2 regions of the Streptomyces sp. NEAU-sy36 genome follow, and region 2 is predicted to be linked to the other one. Evidence: predicted binding sites of a transcription regulator. Region 2 holds the regulator's gene; the other holds the start of a gene.
The links. Region 2 encodes HrcA, which represses chaperone genes, less so after heat shock. Its sites were predicted from a motif close to TTNGCACTCNGNNNNNCNGAGTGCNAA; they were not measured.
Positions count from the first base shown of each region.

Region 1: a site for HrcA is predicted at 2,504-2,530, ahead of groL (chaperonin GroEL). Genes of this name have one in related genera too.

Region 1 is NZ_CP058977.1:325,318-330,243, forward strand. It holds SAM riboswitch class I at 23-167, shown strand; gene thrC (threonine synthase) at 186-1,469, shown strand; gene HZZ00_RS01525 (MoaD/ThiS family protein) at 1,466-1,744, shown strand; gene HZZ00_RS01530 (cold-shock protein) at 2,189-2,392, shown strand; gene groL (chaperonin GroEL) at 2,692-4,314, shown strand; gene HZZ00_RS01540 (NADH:flavin oxidoreductase) at 4,517-4,926, shown strand, end outside.
Region 2 is NZ_CP058977.1:1,200,417-1,205,342, reverse strand. It holds gene HZZ00_RS05395 (nitronate monooxygenase) at 1-585, opposite strand, end outside; gene dnaJ (molecular chaperone DnaJ) at 925-2,061, opposite strand; gene hrcA (heat-inducible transcriptional repressor HrcA) at 2,062-3,078, opposite strand; gene HZZ00_RS05380 (MBL fold metallo-hydrolase) at 3,242-3,964, shown strand; gene HZZ00_RS05375 (DUF3097 domain-containing protein) at 3,999-4,808, shown strand; gene hemW (radical SAM family heme chaperone HemW) at 4,909-4,926, opposite strand, start outside.

The sequences.
Region 1 (4,926 bases), 880 kb from region 2:
AACCGCATACACAACCGAATACCGCTCATCCAGAGGGGCAGAGGGACACGGCCCGATGAAGCCCCGGCAACCCTCCAGCCGGTTCTCGTCTTCGAACAGCGAGGCTCCCGGCTAGGGAAGGTGCCAAATCCGTCTCGCGGCGAGATGCGTCGTGAGGAAGATGAGGAGAAAGGGCCTCGCCTCCCATGGCTGTGCAGACAGTTGCCACCACCGGCAGTTCCACCGTCGACCTCGGCCCCGCCGCCGCCCTGAGCTGTCGGGAATGCGGCCACCGCGTCCCGCTCGGCCCGGTCTTCGCCTGCGAGGAGTGTTTCGGGCCGCTGGAGATCGCCTACGACTTCTCCGCCTACGACACCGAGGAACTGCGGGCGCGCATCGAAAGCGGCCCCGCCAACATCTGGCGCTACGCCCCGCTGCTGCCCGTCCCGGCGAACGTGGCCGACAAGCCGAACATCAACCCCGGCTGGACCAAGCTCGTCAAGGCCGACAACCTCGCCCGCGAACTCGGCGTCACCGGTGGCCTGTACGTCAAGGACGACTCCGGCAACCCGACCCACTCCTTCAAGGACCGGGTGGTCGCCCAGGCGCTGGAGGCCGCGCGCGCCTTCGGCTTCACCACCCTGTCCTGCTCCTCCACCGGCAACCTGGCCGGCGCCGTCGGCGCCGCCGCCGCCCGCGCCGGCCTGCGCTCCTGCGTGTTCATCCCGCACGACCTGGAGCAGGGCAAGGTCGTCATGGCCGCGGTCTACGGCGGCGAGCTGGTCGGCATCGAGGGCAACTACGACGACGTGAACCGCTTCTGCTCCGAGCTGATCGGCGACCCGGCCGGCGAGGGCTGGGGCTTCGTCAACGTCAATCTGCGCCCCTACTACGCGGAGGGCTCCAAGACCCTGGCGTACGAGATCTGCGAGCAGCTCGGCTGGCGGCTGCCCGACCAGATCGTGGTCCCGATCGCCTCCGGCTCCCAGCTCACCAAGATCGACAAGGGGCTCCAGGAGCTGATCGGGCTGGGGCTCGTGGAGGACCGGCCGTACAAGATCTTCGGCGCGCAGGCCGAGGGCTGCTCGCCGGTGTCGACCGCCTTCAAGGCGGGCCACGACGTGGTGCGGCCGCAGAAGCCGGACACCATCGCCAAGTCCCTCGCCATCGGCAACCCGGCCGACGGGCCCTACGTCCTGGACATCGCCCGGCGCACCGGCGGCGCCGTGGAGGACGTGACGGACGAGCAGGTCGTCGACGCGATCAAGCTGCTGGCCCGGACCGAGGGCATCTTCGCCGAGACCGCGGGCGGGGTGACCGTCGGCGTGACGAAGAAGCTGATCGACGGCGGCGTCCTCGACCCGGCGAAGACCACCGTCGTCCTCAACACCGGCGACGGTCTGAAGACCCTGGACGCGGTGGCCGGCACCGGCCTGACCGCCACCATCCGCCCGACCCTGGACTCCTTCCGAGAGGCTGGCCTCGCATGAGCGTGACCGTTCGCATCCCCACCATCCTGCGCACCTACACCGGCGGCCGGGCCGAGGTCGCCGCCGAGGGCGCCACCCTCGCCGAGGTCATCGAGGACCTGGAGAAGAACCACACCGGGATCGCCGCCCGCGTCCTGGACGACCAGGGCAAGCTGCGCCGGTTCGTGAACGTCTACGTCAACGACGACGACGTCCGCTTCGAGCAGGGCCTGCAGACCGTCACCCCGGACGGCGCGGGCATCTCGATCATCCCGGCGGTCGCCGGCGGCTGCTGACCGAATGACCGATCATTACCTTCGGTAAGGACGGTTACGGAAGGTTCATCGGATTGCCCTCTCCGTGAGAGAAGCGGAGGGGGCAATTCTGTGTGATTGAGCGCGGTACAGTTGGGGAACACGCCCCGGATCACCGAGGGGAAGCCCTCGATTCCTCACCGCGAGCCCGATAAGAAGTAGCCAAAGTGCACGGGTTTTTCGCGGCTTTTGTGTTGTTTTAAGGGGCCCGACTTGCCCTGAACTCTGGTGAATTCTCCCCACATTCCGGATCGGTCGCGTCCAGAATTCTCGTCCAATTGACCTGTTGCAGACGGCAGTTGGACAGATACATTCAGCCGCGGTCGACGCGTTCCGGCGCACGCCCCCGACCGATTGGGGGGTGAGGTCTGACCCGGGTCCGCGAAGTGTGGATCTGTGCAAGGGCCAGTAATAGGGGAGTTAGGCATGGCTCAGGGCACCGTCAAGTGGTTCAACGCGGAGAAGGGGTACGGCTTCATCGCGGTCGACGGTGGTGCGGACGTCTTCGTCCACTACAGCGCCATTCAGATGGACGGCTACCGCACCCTGGAGGAGGGCCAGCGGGTCGAGTTCGAGATCTCGCAGGGTCAGAAGGGTCCGCAGGCCGACATGGTTCGCGTCACCGCCTGAACGTTTCTCGACCGCAGGGCCCGCACCTCGCACGAGGTGCGGGCCCTGCGGCATGTCCGGCGGCCGGTGCGTTCGCCCGGGGCTGACGGCGGGCCCGTACCCGCCAAGGCGCTTGCACTCGACCATGCCGAGTGCTAATCATTGCGTTAGCACTCTGAAGGTGAGAGTGACAAAGAAGGACCGGGTCGGTGAGGCCCGCAGGCCAGGTGGGGCAAGGAACCGCAGGCCGGCGAGCCGTCCGTCGCGGGCGCGGGCGCGGTCCGAAGGAATCACCCCCAGTCCTGGAGGGACCACTTCACATGGCCAAGATCATCGCGTTCGACGAGGAGGCGCGGCGCGGCCTCGAGCGCGGCATGAACCAGCTCGCGGACGCCGTCAAGGTGACGCTCGGCCCCAAGGGTCGCAACGTCGTCCTCGAGAAGAAGTGGGGCGCCCCCACGATCACCAACGATGGTGTCTCCATCGCCAAGGAGATCGAGCTCGAGGACCCGTACGAGAAGATCGGCGCCGAGCTGGTCAAGGAAGTCGCCAAGAAGACGGACGACGTCGCCGGTGACGGTACGACCACCGCGACCGTGCTCGCCCAGGCCCTGGTCAAGGAAGGCCTGCGCAACGTCGCCGCCGGCGCCAACCCGATGGCTCTGAAGCGCGGTATCGAGAAGGCCGTCGAGGCCGTCTCCGCCGCCCTCCTGGAGCAGGCGAAGGACGTCGAGACCAAGGAGCAGATCGCCTCCACCGCGTCCATCTCCGCCGCCGACACCCAGATCGGCGAGCTGATCGCCGAGGCCATGGACAAGGTCGGCAAGGAAGGCGTCATCACCGTCGAGGAGAGCAACACCTTCGGTCTGGAGCTGGAGCTCACCGAGGGCATGCGCTTCGACAAGGGCTACATCTCCGCCTACTTCGCGACCGACATGGAGCGCATGGAGGCGTCGCTCGAGGACCCGTACATCCTCATCGCGAACTCCAAGATCGGCTCCGTCAAGGACCTGCTCCCGCTCCTGGAGAAGGTCATGCAGTCGGGCAAGCCGCTGCTGATCATCGCCGAGGACGTCGAGGGCGAGGCCCTGTCGACCCTGGTCGTCAACAAGATCCGCGGCACCTTCAAGTCCGTCGCCGTCAAGGCCCCGGGCTTCGGTGACCGCCGCAAGGCCATGCTCGGCGACATCGCCATCCTCACGGGCGGCGAGGTCATCTCCGAGGAGGTCGGCCTCAAGCTGGAGAACGCGACCCTGGACCTCCTGGGCCGCGCCCGCAAGGTCGTCATCACCAAGGACGAGACCACCATCGTCGACGGTGCCGGCTCCTCCGAGCAGGTCAACGGCCGCGTCAACCAGATCCGCGCCGAGATCGAGAACAGCGACTCCGACTACGACCGCGAGAAGCTCCAGGAGCGCCTGGCCAAGCTCGCGGGCGGCGTCGCGGTCATCAAGGCCGGTGCCGCCACCGAGGTGGAGCTCAAGGAGCGCAAGCACCGCATCGAGGACGCCGTGCGCAACGCCAAGGCGGCCGTCGAGGAGGGCATCGTCGCCGGTGGTGGCGTGGCCCTGCTCCAGGCCTCCCAGGTCTTCGAGAAGCTGGAGCTGGAGGGTGACGAGGCGACCGGCGCCAACGCCGTGCGCATCGCCCTGGAGGCCCCGCTGAAGCAGATCGCCGTCAACGCCGGCCTTGAGGGCGGTGTCGTGGTGGAGAAGGTGCGCAACCTGACCCCGGGCCACGGCCTGAACGCCGCGACCGGCGAGTACGTCGACCTGGTCGCCGAGGGCATCATCGACCCGGCGAAGGTGACCCGTTCCGCGCTGCAGAACGCCGCCTCCATCGCCGCGCTGTTCCTCACCACCGAGGCCGTCATCGCCGACAAGCCGGAGAAGGCCGCCGCGGCCGCTCCGGGCGGCATGCCGGGCGGTGACATGGACTTCTGATCGGCTCCGGCTGATCGAGTGGTTCCCGCCGAGGGCGGCATTTCCTGTCGGACGACAGGAAATGCCGCCCTCGGGCGTGTCCGGGGTCACAACGCGTGGCCACCGGCGGGGGAATGCGGGCCGTCGCGCGACCGCTTACTTAAGGGTCTACAACAATGCACGTTCACATACCGGTTGGTCAGAAGCCTTAGGAGTCCCCCACGTGACCGTCGACACGCCCGCCGCCTCCCGCGCGGCCCAGATCCTCTCCCGCCCCGTCACCCTCAACGGCCTCACCGTGCCCAACCGGATCGCGATGGCGCCGATGACCCGGATGTTCTCCCCGGGCGGCGTCCCCGGCGAGGACGTGCGCTCGTACTACGCGCGCCGCGCCGCCGCCGGCGTCGGCCTGATCGTCACCGAGGGCACCTACGTGGGCCACGAGTCGGCCGGGCAGAGCGACCGGATCCCGCGGTTCTCCGGCGAGGAGCAGCTCGCGGGCTGGGCGAAGGTCGCCGAGGACGTGCACGCGGCGGGCGGCACCATCGTGCCGCAGCTGTGGCACATCGGCATGGTGCGCAAGCAGGGCGAGCCGCCGTTCGCCGACGCGCCCGCCGTCGGCCCCTCCGGCAT
Region 2 (4,926 bases):
TCCGATGCCGGTGCCGTCGTTCTCCGCGATGTCCCGGTGGGTGCCCTGGTGGCCGCCGGCCTCCACCCCCTGGGCGATCACCGCGTCCGCTCCGGCCCGCTCCACCGCGAGGGCCTCCTCGGCGGTGGTGGCGGTGACCAGCGTGACCGTGCCGGCCCGCCGCAGCCGCTCCAGCGCCTCGGGGCTCGGCACGCCGAAGTGGAAGGAGACCGCGGGTACCGGGTCGTCCAAAAGTACGGCGAGCTTGGCGTCGTAGCCGTCGTCGCGGCCGCCGTCCGGATCGCCCAGCTCGGTCTCGTACCAGGCGGCCTCGCCGGCGAGCTGATGGGCGTAGACCTCCACCGCGCCGCTCTCCGCGTGCTCCGGCTGCGGCATGAACACGTTGACGCCGAAGGGGCGGTCGGTGAGTCCCCGCAGCCGCTTGATCTCCTGGTACATGCCGTCGGCGGTCTTGTACCCGGCGGCCAGGAACCCGAGCCCGCCGGCCCCGGACACCGCGGCGGCGAGCTCCGGCACGGAGACGCCGCCCGCCATGGGTGCCTGCACGATCGGGTGGGGGAGAAGATCGGTCAGTGCGGAGGACATGACCGCATGGTGTCACGTCCTCCGAACAAGTCCGAATCGGGCGTCCGCATCGGCATATTCCACTACGCGCCCGGTCAGCGCGCCGCGGACGTCCGCCGTCCCGGCCCGGTCAGCGCCCGTTGAACGCGTCCTTCAACCGCGAGAACAGACCCTGCTGCCCCGGCCGGCTGTGCCCGCCCGGGGGACGACCCCCGGACCCCCGGCCACGGCTCCGGACAGCGGCGTCAGCGACCGTTGAACGCGTCCTTCAGCCGCGAGAACAGACCCTGCTGCCCCGGCCGGCTGTGCCCGCCCGGGGGACGACCCCCGGTCCCCCGGCCACGGCTCCGGACAGCGGCGTCAGCGACCGTTGAACGCGTCCTTCAGCCGCGAGAACAGGCCCTGCTGCCCCGGCTGGAACTGGCCCTGGGGGCGTTCCTCGCCGCGCAGCTTGGAGAGTTCGCGCAGCAGGCGCTCCTGTTCGGGGTCCAGCTTGGTCGGCGTCTGGACCTCGACGTGGACGACCAGGTCGCCCCGGCCGCCGCCGCGCAGATGCGTGACGCCCCGGTTGTGCAGCGGGATCGACTGGCCGGACTGGGTGCCGGGCCGGATGTCGACCTCCTCCAGGCCGTCCAGAGTCTCCAGCGGCACCTTGGTGCCGAGGGCCGCCGCGGTCATCGGGATCGTCACCGTGCAGTGCAGATCGTCGCCGCGGCGCTGGAAGGTGCTGTGCGGCAGCTCGTGGATCTCGACGTACAGGTCGCCGGCCGGACCGCCGCCGGGGCCGACCTCGCCCTCGCCCGCGAGCTGGATCCGCGTGCCGTTGTCGACACCGGCCGGGATCTTCACCGTCAGCGTGCGCCGCGAGCGGACGCGGCCGTCGCCGGCGCACTCCGGGCACGGGGTCGGCACCACGGTGCCGAAGCCCTGGCACTGGGGGCACGGCCGCGAGGTCATGACCTGGCCCAGGAAGGACCGGGTGACCTGCGAGACCTCGCCGCGGCCGCGGCACATGTCACACGTCTGCGCGGACGTGCCCGGAGCCGCGCCCTCGCCGTTGCAGGTGTTGCAGACGACCGCGGTGTCGACCTGGATGTCCTTGGTGGTCCCGAAGGCCGCCTCGTCCAGCTCCACCTCGATCCGGATCATCGCGTCCTGGCCGCGCCGGGTGCGCGAGCGCGGCCCGCGCTGCGACGCCGTGCCGAAGAACGCGTCCATGATGTCGGAGAAATTGCCGAAGCCACCGGCTCCGAAGCCGCCCGCGCCGGCGCCGCCGGACTGCGAGAGGGGATCTCCGCCGAGGTCGTAGACCTGCTTCTTCTGCGGGTCCGACAGCACCTCGTAAGCGGCGTTGATCTCCTTGAACCGCTCCTGGGTCTTCGGATCGGGGTTGACGTCCGGGTGCAGCTCGCGCGCGAGCCGGCGGAACGCCTTCTTGATCTCATCCTGCGACGCGTCGCGGCGCACGCCGAGAACGGCGTAGTAGTCCGTGGCCACTTACGACTCCGCCAGGATCTGTCCGACGTACCGTGCCACTGCGCGTACCGCTCCCATCGTTCCCGGGTAGTCCATGCGGGTCGGTCCGACCACGCCGAGCTTGGCAACCGCCTCGCCGCCCGAACCGTAGCCCACCGACACCACGGAGGTTGAGTTGAGTCCTTCGTGGGCGATCTCGTGCCCGATGCGCACGGTCATGCCCGGATCCTTCGCCTCGCCGAGGAGCTTGAGGAGCACGACCTGCTCCTCCAGCGCCTCCAGGACGGGCCGGATCGTCAGGGGGAAGTCGTGTCCGAAACGGGTGAGATTGGCGGTGCCGCCGATCATCAGCCGCTCCTCGTTCTCCTCGACCAGTGTCTCCAGAAGAGTGGAGAGCACCGTGGAGACCGTACCCCGATCCTCGGGTTCGAAGGCGTCCGGCAGGTCCTCGACCAGTGTCGGCACGTCCGCGAACCGGCGGCCCGCGACCCGGCTGTTCAGCCGCGCGCGCAGATCCGCCAGGGACGCCTCGCCGAACGGCGCCGGGCAGTCCACCATCCGCTGCTCGACCCGGCCGGTGTCCGTGATCAGCACCAGCATCACGCGCGCCGGGGCGAGCGCGAGCAGTTCCACGTGCCGCACGGTGGACCGGGTCAGGGAGGGGTACTGCACGACGGCGACCTGCCGGGTCAGCTGCGCGAGCAGCCGTACCGTGCGCGCCACCACGTCGTCGAGGTCGACGGCGCCGTCCAGGAAGTTCTGGATCGCGCGCCGCTCGGGCGCGGTCATCGGCTTGACGCCGGCGAGCTTGTCGACGAACAGCCGGTAGCCCTTGTCGGTGGGGATGCGCCCCGCGCTGGTGTGCGGCTGGGCGATGAACCCCTCGTCCTCCAGGGCCGCCATGTCGTTGCGCACGGTGGCCGGGGAGACGCCGAGGTTGTGCCGCTCGGTCAGGGCCTTCGACCCGACCGGCTCCTCGGTGCCGACGTAGTCCTGGACGATGGCGCGCAACACCTGAAGCCTGCGTTCACTCAGCATTCGCGCGCACCTCCAGCACGTCGTCCCCTTCTGTCCCTCGGTTCGGGCGCCTGGCACTCTTCGCGTGCGAGTGCCAGCGTTCCCCGGCCCAGTGTACGGCCGTGGGGTACGCACCGGGCAAGGTCGGTGCCCCCGTGACCGCTCGTGGGGCTAGCGTCGCGGTATGACGGTGACTTGGGAAGAGCGGGGATGGGAGCGGCTGACCACGGGGGTCGGGCGGTGCCGCCTGCCGGGCTGGGACTGCACGGCGGGGCTGGTCCTGGGCGCGGACACGGCGCTGATGGTGGACGCCGGGTCGAGCCTGGGCGAGGGGGCGCGGCTGCGGGCGGCGGCGGAGGAACTGGCGGGCGGCCGTGTGACCCATCTCGCGCTGACCCACGCCCATTTCGACCACGTCTTCGGCGCCGCCGCGTTCGCGGGGGCGGCGGTGTACGCGGCGGTGGGCGCGGAGGCGGTGCTCGCCGGCGAGCGCGACGCGCTGCGCCACGACGCCGTCCACCACGGGCTGCCGGCGGCGGACGCGGAGGAGGCGGCGCTGGCGCTGGTCCCGCCGCGGCACCTGGTCTCCGGGGAGCGCACCCTGGACCTCGGCGGGGGCCGCCAGGTGCTGCTGGCCAACGTCGGCCCCGGCCACACCGCCCACGACCTGGTGGTCCTGGTGCCGGGCGAGCGAGAGGTGGTGTTCTGCGGCGACCTGGTCGAGGAGTCCGGCGAGCCCCAGGCGGGCCCGGACGCCGTACCGTCCCGCTGGCCGGCCGCGCTGGACCGGCTGCTGGCGCTGGGCGGCGAGGACGCGCTGTACGTGCCCGGTCACGGAGCGGTGGTGGACGCGGCCTTCGTACGGCGCCAACGGGACGCCCTGGCCGCCCGTTTCGGCGTGTCGTGAGCGCCCGCCCCGCTCTTCTCCTATCGTCATCCGAATGCGCCAGTACTCCTCCGACCTCACCCCGCCCTGGAAGAAGTCCCAGCCGGTGCCGGAGGTGCCCGCGCAGCCGGGCCTGGTCGTGGAGGAGCCCGGCACCGGGTTCTGCGGCGCGGTGATCCGCTGCGAGGCGGGCACGGTCACGCTGGAGGACCGCTTCGGCAAGCACCGCGTCTTCCCGCTGGAGCCCCGCGGTTTCCTGCTGGAGGGCCGCCCGGTGACCCTCGTGCGCCCCGCCGCCGCCCCGGCCCGTCCCGCCCGCACGGCATCCGGTTCGGTCGCGGTGCCCGGCGCCCGCGCCCGTGTGGCCCGCGCCGGCCGTATCTACGTCGAGGGGCGGCACGACGCCGAGCTGGTCGAGAAGGTCTGGGGCGACGACCTGCGCATCGAGGGCGTGGTCGTGGAGTACCTGGAGGGCGTGGACCACCTGCCCTCGATCGTCGCCGACTTCGGCCCCGGCCCCGACGCCCGGCTCGGCGTCCTGGTGGACCACCTGGTGCCCGGCAGCAAGGAATGGCGCATCGCCGAGTCGGTGACCAGCGAGCACGCCCTGGTCGTGGGCCACCCCTACATCGACATCTGGGAGGCGGTGAAACCCGCCTCCCTGGGCATCGCCGCCTGGCCCGCCGTGCCCCGCGGCCAGGACTGGAAGACGGGCGTGTGCCGCGCCCTCGGCTGGCCGTCGGACAACACCGGCGCGGTGTGGCAGGCGATCCTCAAGCGGGTCGGCTCCTACAAGGACCTGGAGCCGGAGCTGCTGGGACGCGTGGAGGAGCTGATCGACTTCGTCACGGGCGGCGGGGCGTGACCCCTCCGGGGACCAGGTCGCCTGGCCTGACCCCTCCGGGGGCGGGTGGCCCGGTCCTCCGGGTCGCCGGGCGGATCGGTCCACCAGGCCGTCGGGGTGGTCAGTCCACCAGGTCCCG